DNA from 2 places in the Halobacillus rhizosphaerae genome. Region 1 is predicted to be linked to the other one. Evidence: riboswitches for the same ligand, from Rfam matches in the RefSeq annotation. Region 1 holds a riboswitch; the other holds the start of a gene.

What was found. Region 1 has a riboswitch for S-adenosylmethionine ahead of Q7A53_RS13790 (phosphoadenylyl-sulfate reductase). Riboswitches for the same ligand answer to the same signal wherever they lie in the genome.
Region 2: another riboswitch for S-adenosylmethionine. It lies ahead of Q7A53_RS07605 (5-methyltetrahydropteroyltriglutamate--homocysteine S-methyltransferase); the one in region 1 lies ahead of Q7A53_RS13790 (phosphoadenylyl-sulfate reductase).

What each region holds. Positions count from the first base shown of each region.
Region 1 covers NZ_JAUTWQ010000011.1:206,742-212,311, forward strand. Annotated here, with positions in the region: gene abc-f (ribosomal protection-like ABC-F family protein) at 1-1,740, shown strand, start outside; SAM riboswitch class I at 1,999-2,102, shown strand; gene Q7A53_RS13790 (phosphoadenylyl-sulfate reductase) at 2,208-2,936, shown strand; gene cobA (uroporphyrinogen-III C-methyltransferase) at 3,090-3,866, shown strand; gene Q7A53_RS13800 (sirohydrochlorin chelatase) at 3,877-4,620, shown strand; gene Q7A53_RS13805 (NAD(P)-binding protein) at 4,677-5,291, shown strand; gene Q7A53_RS13810 (uroporphyrinogen-III synthase) at 5,306-5,570, shown strand, end outside.
Region 2 covers NZ_JAUTWQ010000005.1:85,354-90,923, reverse strand. Annotated here, with positions in the region: gene Q7A53_RS07640 (MBL fold metallo-hydrolase) at 1-559, opposite strand, end outside; gene Q7A53_RS07635 (DsrE/DsrF/DrsH-like family protein) at 576-974, opposite strand; gene Q7A53_RS07630 (sulfurtransferase TusA family protein) at 991-1,566, opposite strand; gene Q7A53_RS07625 (rhodanese-like domain-containing protein) at 1,579-1,878, opposite strand; gene Q7A53_RS07620 (DsrE/DsrF/DrsH-like family protein) at 1,962-2,441, opposite strand; gene Q7A53_RS07615 (metal-sensitive transcriptional regulator) at 2,515-2,775, opposite strand; gene Q7A53_RS07610 (rhodanese-like domain-containing protein) at 2,762-3,130, opposite strand; SAM riboswitch class I at 3,673-3,776, shown strand; gene Q7A53_RS07605 (5-methyltetrahydropteroyltriglutamate--homocysteine S-methyltransferase) at 3,844-4,956, shown strand; gene Q7A53_RS07600 (hypothetical protein) at 5,173-5,397, opposite strand.

The DNA of each region.
Region 1 (5,570 bases):
GGCAAATCTACCCTGTTCCGGATATTGACGAAAGAGGAACCAGTCGATGGCGGGGACATTTTTATTCAAAAAGGGTTGACCATTGGTTACCTGAAACAAATTCCTGAAGAAGGAAGTCAGACAGGCTATGAATACTTGCAATCCGCATTCGACTCTCTGTTAAAGATGCTTCAGGATATGAAACAGCTGGAAGCAGCCATGGTCGATCCTGAACAGATGGATGCTGCCCTTAAGAAATACGGGGAGCTGCAAGAATGCTTTACCAGAGAAGGCGGCTATGAAATGGATGCGTTGATTGACCAGGTGGCTAATGGATTACAGATCAAGCCTTTGCTTAACCAGTCATTCGCTGATTTCAGCGGGGGCGAAAAGACAAAGCTGGGTCTGGCAAAAATTTTGCTGGAAAAGCCCGATGTCCTGTTACTTGATGAGCCTACTAACCATTTAGATCTGCAGGCCATAGAGTGGCTGGAAAGATACATTCAACAATATAACGGTGCAGTCTGCATGGTTTCTCATGATCGATCCTTCCTTGATCATACGGTAACAGAAATTATGGAATTGGAATCCGGAGAGATTGATTGTTTTCAAGGAAACTATTCTTCCTATGAAAAGCAGAAAGAAGAGAAATTAATAGCTGAATTTCATCAATATCAAGAACAGCAAAAGAAGATTAAAAAAATGAAAGAAGCAATCAAACGGCTTCGACAATGGGCTAATGAAGCCAATCCACCTAACCCTAAACTTTTTAAGAAAGCGAAAAGTATGGAAAAGGCGCTAGCACGGATGGAAAAGATGGATAAACCAGTCATCGATCCAAAAACGATGAACTTGTCCCTGGATGCCAGCAGTCGTACTGGCAAAGATGTTCTCGTTGCGGAGGGGGTCACTAAATCTTACGGATCCCGCATGATTTTATCTGGAGTAGATGTTCATATTCGCTACAAAGAACGGCTGGCGCTTGTCGGGGGAAACGGCTGCGGAAAATCCACGCTGCTGCGTCTGCTGCTAGCTCAGGAAGCACCTGATAGTGGGGTTGTTAAGATCGGTCCTTCCGTGGAGTTCGGCTACCTGCCTCAGAACCCTCTCCAAGAAGCGGACCCGGATCAAAGGATGATTGACTACTTTAGAACTCATATCCGGGTTACAGAGGGGGAGGCCCGTCATCAACTGGCAGCTTTCATGTTCTATGGCTATGATGTGTTCAAAAAGATTTCTCATCTGAGCGGGGGAGAACGAATGCGGCTTAAGCTTGCCGTATTTATGCATCAGGGAATTAATGTGCTGGTGCTTGATGAACCTACCAATCACTTGGATATAGAATCTCAGGAAGTGCTGGAAGAAGCCATTCGGGGATTCGAAGGGACGGTGGTTGGAGTTTCCCATGATCGTTATTTTCTCAATCAGTGTTTTACCCATACGTCCTATATGGTGAAGGGTAAGCTCCACCGTTATATTGGCACTTACAATGAAACAAGACACCACTGGGATAAATGGCTTGAACAGGAGCAGCGAGAGTTGGAGTATGAAAAAGCTTCGACGAAAGAGAAGCCAACACCACCTATCCAAAAAGAGAAAACAACGGAAGAACAAATTGAATCATTAGAAACGCAGCTTTCCGAGCTTAATAAAGAGATCCAGGCAGCTAAAGGAATGGAGCTGGAAGGTCTGCACCAGCAAAAGGAGCGGCTGGCCCAGCAAGTGGAACAGCTTTATGAGGAGTGGATGGATAAATCATAGAAGCAGGCGGGGGTTTTCCTCGTCTGCTTTTTTCATTCGAGGTTTTACCTTCCTCGGTGGAATTAACCGTGAAACCCCTGATTTATATGCTACGGATCCTGCTGGAAAATTAATAAATTTTAGCAATTGGTAAAAATTACTGGCACGCCAGGCATTCGTCATGAATAATATTTTAAAGAATATAAATTTTCTTATAACTCCTGTTGACTTTTCTGCTCGATCATCTTATGATAGTCATCATTAATCAAATATGATCATTTCTTATCCAGAGAAGTGGAGGGATAGGCCCTTTGAAGCTTCGGCAACAGGTTCTTTTGAAACACTGTGCTAACTCCTACAGACCAATGTCTGGTAGATAAGAAGAGTCGATGACTATCTAAACTTAGTATCCTCTTCTTGTCCTCAAGAAGAGGATTTTTTATTGGTGAAATATTTTTATAGCTCTTGCAGCTAGGAGGGGAAGTAATATGACAACTAATAGCAGCGTCAGCTACGATCATTTTACTGGCGATCCATTTAAGGGATGGGAACCGGAAGATGAAACAAAAGGTGCCACCACCATTTTACAATGGGCGTATGACAATTACGGTGATTCCGTAGTTTATGCCTGCAGCTTTGGTGCGGAAGGAATTGTCTTAATCGATTTGATTTCCAAGGTAAAAGAGGATGCAGAAATTGTATTTTTAGACACGGGGGTTCATTTTCCGGAAACCTATGATTTAATAGACCAAATGAAAGCTAAGTATCCTAAGCTCCGAATTCAGATGAAAAAGCCTGAATTAACGATTGGAGAGCAAGGGGAGAAATACGGACCTGCTTTATGGGAACGACAGCCGAATCAGTGCTGTTATATTAGGAAGGTTAAACCTTTGGAAGATGCGTTAACAGGTGTTCCAGCATGGATTTCCGGATTGCGGCGTGAACAGTCAGTCAGCCGAAGTAAAACAGACTTCGTGAATAAGGACGATCGCTTTAAGTCCCTGAAGGTATGCCCCCTTATTCACTGGACATGGGATGAAGTATGGTCTTATATCCGAGTAAACAGGTTGCCATACAACGAATTACATGATCAGGGGTATCCTAGCATCGGCTGCATGCCTTGTACATTTCCAACTGGAGATACTGAGGATTCGAGAGAAGGAAGATGGAGCGGTTTTGACAAAACGGAATGTGGATTGCACGGCGGGGGAATTTAATTCCCCTTTCTGCTTTCTTACCGCTAATAGTAGATTTAAGGAAAAAACCCTGTAAATGATGAAGAAAATGGCTTGTTTACGGCATAGACTTTATGGATAGCTGTCTCAGCAAGTGGCTTGTTTAGGACTTAACAATGAGGATGAGGTGGAAGTATGAGAAAAGTATATCTAGTAGGTGCTGGTCCGGGCGATCCGGATTTAATAACAGTTAAAGGAATGAAAGCCATTCAGAAAGCGGATGTCATCCTTTATGATCGGTTAATTAATAAGGAACTTCTCGACTACAAGAAATCAGAAGCTGAATTGGTGTATTGTGGGAAAAGCCCAAATAATCATTCGTTAACCCAGGAGGACATCAACCGTTTACTTTGCAAATTTGCCAATCAAGGAAAAACCGTCACCAGGTTGAAGGGCGGAGACCCGTTTATCTTCGGAAGAGGGGGAGAGGAAGCGGAAGAGCTCGCTCTTAAGAAGATCCCCTTCGAAATTGTACCAGGCATATCTTCTGGATCAGCAGCTCCGGCTTATGCGGGTATTCCTCTGACTCACAGAGATTATAGTTCTTCTGTCGCTTTTGTATCGGGTGTCGCAAAAAATGATGCCGATGCAGAGGAATACTGGAAACATTTAGCGAAGAGTATGGATACACTTTGTATTTATATGGGAGTGAAACAGCTTCCGGATATTTGTGACAAGCTGATCCGTCATGGCCGTTCTTCTGATACCCCGATTGCTCTTGTGCACTGGGGCACAACTAAAGTTCAGGAAACGGTAACGGGGACGCTTTCGAATATTACTCAAGAAGCAAAACATTTGAAGAACCCATCCATGATTATCGTTGGGGAAGTGGTCAGGTTAAGAGAAAAGCTGCAATGGTTTGAGCAGTTAACATTGGAAGAAGACTCATCGGCAAAAGCGGTGGTTGGATAGGAGGTAAACAATGAAGAGTGTTTTATATGTGAGTCATGGAAGTCGTGTAGAAGAGGCAAAGAAGCAGGCGGAAAATTTTATCCAGTCCGTCCAGTCCGATGTCAACGTTCCGCTTCAACAAATCTGCTTTTTAGAAATTGTGAACCCCGGGATACCAGAAGGCGTTGAACGACTTGTAAATGCGGGGGCAGATGAAATTGCTGTGATACCTGTATTACTTTTCGCTGCAGGTCACTATTATAAGGATATCCCAGAGGAAATAGACCAGCTGAGAGACATCTATCCGCATGTCACGTTTACTTACGGGAAACCGCTTGGAGTTCAGGAGCGTTTAATTGACATTATGGCAGAACGAATAAGAGAAACCCAGATTACACCTTCATCTGCGGCTAAGATTCTGGTAGTTGGCCGGGGAAGCAAAAACCCTGCCACGAAAAAAGCGATCGAGACAATTGGCAGAAAACTAAAGCAGAAAACAAACGTGGCACGAGTAGAGAGCTGCTTCCTTGCTGTTTTGAAGCCTTCTTTTGACGAAGCGGTTCATAAATCTTATGAGGATGGGGAACAGCAGGTGTTTATTGTTCCTTATCTTTGGTTTACGGGCGTGCTTATGCGTTCAATGGAAGATAAGATTAAGGATTACGGAGGTCGGTTTATTTTATGTCAGCATTTAGGCAGCCATCCTAATATTCAAGAAGCGCTTCGTGACCGCGTTATGCAAGCCCTTGGACAAACTCCTGAAAATCAGCTTTAATTGTATGTTAGACTACATATAAATCCTTATCATGCTGAAGAACGGGTGAAGTAAACATGTCGAAGCCACTCCCTGTTACATTAGATTTAACTAACAGGTCAGTCATAGTGGTCGGGGGCGGCCGAATTGCTGAAAAGAGGGTCAACACCTTAGTGGAGAGCGGTGTCATTCCTACGTTGATCAGCCCAGAGCTAACAGGTCATTTGTTTAAGCTAAGGAAGAGGCAGATGATTAAATGGGAGAAAAAAACCTTTGAACCTCGAGACCTCTCAGACGCAGGACTTATTGTGATTGCCACGAATCACGAAGAAGTAAATCAGGCCGTGCGAGATGCGGCACCTCATTGGGCTCTCATTAATGACGCATCCAATGCTGAGAAAGGTAATGTGATGATTCCAGCTCAATTTAATCGTGGAAGACTCTCCATTTCTATTTCCACTAACGGAGCAAGTCCTTATTTATCCCGTCAGATTAAATCAGATCTTGAAAAGCAATATGATGAAAAGTACGAGGAATACGTGGATTTCTTATATGAAGCAAGGCAGTTGATTAAGAAGTCCCTGCTTTCAAAAGAAATGCAAAGAAATTTGCTGAAAGAACTGCTTGCCGATCAATTCTTTCTTAAAGAATACCAGAGGAAGATGCTGGATTGGCTGCAAACCCTTTGTTGAAAGGAGGAGACAGAATGCAGAAGTTAAAAGGACGACGAATTGGAATTGCTGCCTCGAGACAAGGGGAAGCCATTACGAAATTAATTGAGAAACAAGGCGGTACTGGCTCATTATTTTCCATTCAGGGTAAACAGCTGTTAAATGAAGCAGACAGCAGGAATAATGTTCAGGACTTTATTCAACTCCCGTTTGACTGGGCAGTGCTCACTACGGGCATTGGGGCTAAAACATTAGAAAATTCAGCAGAAAGCATCCAGGAAAAAGAGGGTTTTCTGAACA
Region 2 (5,570 bases), on a different contig from region 1:
CTGCCAGCTTACGGCCGCCGGAAATGTGGTCCGCGTGTAAATGAGTGTCCACAAGATGTTTGATTTGCACGCCTTTTTCTTTAGCAAAGTTTTCATAGATATCGGTCATTCGATTGGCATCTACTATAGCTGCTTCCCCATCTGATTCAATAAAGTAAGACAGGCAGCCTTTACCTAAGCGAACAAATTGATATAAGCTTCCTCCGTCATTCAAATCAGCAACTTTCACTGGTTCCAGGTGTTCACTCCAGGCTTTCATGCCGCCTTCTAAGGAGTAAACATTAGTAAATCCGGCTTCATCAAGCTCTTCGCCTACCATTTGAGAGGAGCCTCCCTTAGCACAAACCACAATGATTTCCCTGTCTTTATTCAGCTTATCTTCTATTTCTTCTACTCCATCAAGCAAATTAAAGTAAGGCTCATTGATGACATCTACATGTTCGCCTTCTATTTTCCAATCCTCAAATTCATCGGTATTTCGAACATCTAAAATCAGAGTTTCTTCATTTTGAACTATCTTTTTTGCAAGTTGACCAGTGGTCATAGTTTTCAAACTCATGGTTTCACCTCTTTAATTAAAATGTTAATGAGATATTGGCATCCTTGGCATACTCTATAAATGAAGCTGCTCCGCCAACCTCGATTCCTTCGACAAAATCATCTTTTTCTAAATTCATGACATCCATCGTCATTTGACAAGCAATTAGTTTAATATTAAGTTCTTGTGCAATGCTTACAAGCTCTTCAATTGAAGGCACATTGGCTTTTTCAAACCCTTCCTGAAAATGCTCTTTTCCTTCTGGAAGTGGAAGGTTCTTGTGCTGCTCTTTGTGAATTAAGTTTAAACCTTCAAATGTAAAGAAGATCCCAACCTCTGCATCAGATGCTGCTGCAGCTGTTGCGACATTAAATGCTTTATAGGCATCAAATAAACTACCATTTGCTGCAATAATCGCTACTTTTGTATCAGCCATTTATAAAACCTCCTCATTAATTGTTCTTTTCTGTTGTACCTTGCCATTCAGACATGCCCGGCACTACATTTTTCACTTTTTTATATCCATTACTTGTCAGTTTTTGTGCAGCCAAATCACTGCGATTTCCTGTTCGGCAAATCACATAAAGTTCCTCGTCATTCTTCTCAACTTCACTCATTCGATCATCCAATTCACCAAGCGGTATATTTACTGAGCCTGGAATATGGCCAAAAGCAAATTCTGCCGGTTCGCGAACGTCAATAATTGAAACGGATTCTTCTACTTCAACTTTTGCTTGAAAATCTTCCAGGTTAATTACTTCTTCGTGCTTCGTTTCTTCCTTCGTCTCTGCATCACTTGCTTTGCGTAAAAAGTGTTTCAGTACTTCTGCCTCTTCTACAGTGCCAAGATATTGATGCCCTGTGCTGTCTGCCCAGGCTTTCATATCTGCCGTAGACCCTTTATCCGTTGCTTGAACTTCAATAACCTGGCCTGCCTCAAGGTTTTTCATCGCTTTTTTCGTTTTTACAATAGGCATAGGACACGCCAGTCCTTTAGCATCCAATACTTCGTTCGCAGTTATAGTCATGTAATTTCCTCCTTATTTCTCTATTTTGTCTTCCCAAGCAAGCATTCCGCCTGCCATATTGGTTACGTCATACCCTTGCTCACTCAGAAAAGATGTGGCTTTTCCACTTCTGCCGCCAGAACGGCAAACCATGAAATGATGTTCATTTTCGTCGATTTCTGATAGGCGTTCTGAGATTTGACCTAATGGAATATGACGAGCACCTGGAATTTTCCCTTGAGCGACTTCATCATCCTCTCGCACATCGATAATGTTCACGTGTGCCCCATTGTTCACTTTTTTTGCTAGTTCATTAGCTGTAATTTCCTTCATGTTTATCCCTCCATAGTAATGATAGTTGAACCTGCCAGTACAAAACTCCCATACCTGGCAGGGTACTGATTATATTAAATTTTTTAGATAAATAAACTAACATTGCCATCCTGGGCGTCGCCAATATAGGCGGCAACCCCTGCATATTCAATATCATCCAGCAGTTCGTCTTTATGAAGACCAAGTAAATCCATGGTCATGGTACAGGCAATAAGTTTCACATCCTGTTCTTGTGCCATTTCTACTAAATCTGGCAGCGGCATAGCATTGTGTTTCTTCATGACATTTTTAATCATCTTAGGTCCCATACCTAAGTAATTCATTTTAGAAAGTCCCATTTTATCTGCGCCTTTAGGCATCATTTTTCCAAACATTTTTTCCATGAATCCTTTTTTAACATCAACCAGTGCATCTTTTCTCAGCGCGTTTAAACCCCAGAAGGTATGAAAAATCGTAACCTCGTGGTCATAAGCTGCTGCCCCATTTGCAATAATATAAGCAGCCATCGCTTTATCATAATCCCCACTAAACAATACAATCGTCGTTTTCTTTTTTTCTTCCATCTTTCATTCTCCTTTTCAATACATATACTTGTATGGGTATTTCATTTCATAAAAAAATATATACTTAAACTTTTTATCTGCTCTTTACAAGAAGCTGTACAGCCTCTTTAATCATATCTTCAGAGCTTTCTTGATTATTTTTTTCCTCTCGAATACATTCCGCTAGGTTTTCACTAACCACTAAGGCAGCTGTACGGTCAACCGCACTTCTGACTGCTAATAATTGAGTGACTACTTCTCGGCAGTCTTTCTCTTCTTCCATCATTTTTAATAATCCTCTAACCTGGCCTTCTATTCGTTTCACTCTATTTTTTATTTGTTTATTGTATTCCAATTCGATCGTTCCTTTCTAAATTTCCTGCTAGACAGTACCCCGCAATACATTTTCCTTTACTGCGTAATATGCGGGCGCTTAAGTTCTTTTCTACATAATCAGCAGCAAAAATTATAATGCCCTGATCCGGAAGTTCGTTGTAGTGACGATTCAAATAAGGAAGCGGCATACAATAAGCTGATGGAATTTTGTCACGAGAAGAAGTCTGATAATCTCGAGTGTCTACAATAACCAGTCCTTCCAATGATTCATTTTCTTCATATATATTTATTGGATTAACGCCTGGCACAGGCAGATATCGCCGATAGAGATACACAAAGGATACAGTAACTATGATCCCAATCCATATATTCATTTTATTCCCCTTTGCTTTGCAATCTGTTTTTCATAATATACCCCTTATGGTATTTAGTCAACCCGTTACCACTAATTTTTATATGGATTTTTCACACAGCAATATACGGTAGTGGGTACTTTAATTATGTAACCTGATTCGCTCCTCATAAAACATCTCCATCCATACTAATGATCACTTTCACTGAATGGTCGTGGAAACATATTAGGCTGCGCTTATCATTATTCCTGTCATAAAAATTCATTCGCTTACCCTTTCGATGAGAAGAATCAAACCTTTAAAAGCCGTCTGAACACCTCCATTAAAGATACGTCCTGGGGCATCGTTTGGTTCGGGATGTTTTTTCAGGTGTACTCTTTGTTGAGTTTTTTAATAACCAAAGAGCAGCAAGATGATCGATAGAATACTAAAATGATCTATATACCCCCCTCTTTTTTTCGAGTGATTCATAATGATTTTCCTATGTTGAGAAATCTCCCTTTCTTTTTTCAAAAGTTGTTGTTAAGATTACATCCATAGTATTTTTTGAAAAATTCATATATTTCTTATCAAGAGAGGTCGAGGAATAGGTCCGGCGACACCTCAGCAACCTGTAATTGTACAAGGTGCTAATTCCTGCAAGCTAATTTAGCTTGAAAGATAAGAAGCGGCCATTAATCGATGAAGTCTCTTCTTATGGAAGAGGCTTTTTATTATGAAAAGGAGAGGATAAAATGTCATTCACTCAAACGACTATGGCTCCCTTCAAAGGGGATCATGTGGGAAGCTTTCTGCGACCAGAAAGAATTAAAAAGGCAAGAATCAGCCGGGACTATGGAGAAATTTCTGATTATGAATTAAAGAAAATTGAAGATGAGGAAATTATTAAACTGGTTGAAAAACAAAAACAAGCAGGTCTGCAATCGATCACTGATGGAGATTTACGCAGGGCTTGGTGGCATTTTGACTTTTTGGAAGGACTTATTGGTGTCGAAGGCTATGAAACAGATTCAGGTATCCAGTTCGAGGGTGTAGAAACGAAGGCACATTCAGTAAGAGTTGTGGGAAAAATAGATTTTTCTGACCACCCTATGATCGATCATTATAAGTTTCTTCATTCTGTGGTCGGAGAGAACCACACACCAAAATTTACGATTCCCAGTCCAAACATGCTGCTGGCACGGGGTGACATTAACCAAACCGTTTATAATACAGAAGAAGAACTTCTTGAGGATTTGACCAGCGCATATCAGAAAGCTATTCAGACATTTTATGAGGCGGGATGCAGATATCTTCAACTCGATGATACCTCCTGGGCAGGATTCTTTTCAGAAGAAGGACTGCAGAAAATGAGAAATAAAGGGCAGGACCCAGACAAGCTTCGCGAATTATTTGTTCAGGCGGTGAATGACTCTATTTCCGAACGGCCTGATGATATGGTCATTACCATGCATATTTGCAGAGGAAATTTCCGCTCTACTTACTTAGCTTCAGGAGACTATGAAGCAGTATCTGACGCCATTTTCGGAAAACTGAACGTGGATGGATTGTTTCTTGAGTTTGACGATGAGAGGTCTGGAAGCTTTGACCCTCTTCGCAAAGTAAATCGATCAGACCTCCACATTGTTCTTGGTTTGATCACCTCGAAAACAGGAAAACTCGAGGACAAAGAGGCAATTAAGAAAAGAATAGCAGAGGCAGCTGACTACGTTCCTTATAAACAGCTCTGTCTAAGTCCACAATGTGGATTTGCTTCCACTGAGGAAGGGAATTTATTATCTGAAGAAGATCAATGGGCGAAAATCCGCCACGTGGTTGAGCTCTCAAACGAAGTGTGGACGTCATAATTAGGAACTAACCTCCTCTAATTAGACAAAAATAAAAAAGCAGGGCGGAATCATTTTCTTCCTCCTGCTTTTTTATGAATACTTCCCTGACCGAACACCGCTCGTAAATTATCCTTGTTGTTCTAAATTTTTGCTTCCTTATAGCACTCACAAAAATGTCTTCCCTCACACGCCTAGGCTTTATGCAGCTATGTCCGCCCTAATCGACTCGTTTCTTTACAACCCAGCCTCTTGCTTTTGAGGCGGGTTTAAACTGTCTAAATTTATTAACGTAATCAGTGCAGCAGGTACAGTATTAACATCTACCATACCGTCCTCGAGCTGTTTTACTTTATCTAATTGTGAAAGAATATAGTGATCACTTCCATCAAATTTAATCTGACCTGAGCAAATTTTTCCTTTCAACGATATAATCTTACGGTGCAGTTCCTCTCGTTCCACACGAACCTCTCCTTTATTTAATCATGATAATGTCTATCTTTTCCATCTCTTGTTGTTGCTAAACGATAGGGAATCTAATATCCCCTGGTATTAATCTTTAGACTCAGCAATGTGATGCTGTACTGTGCATTCCTGTGCAGGCAAAATACAATATACAATTCCTAAGTAAGCTT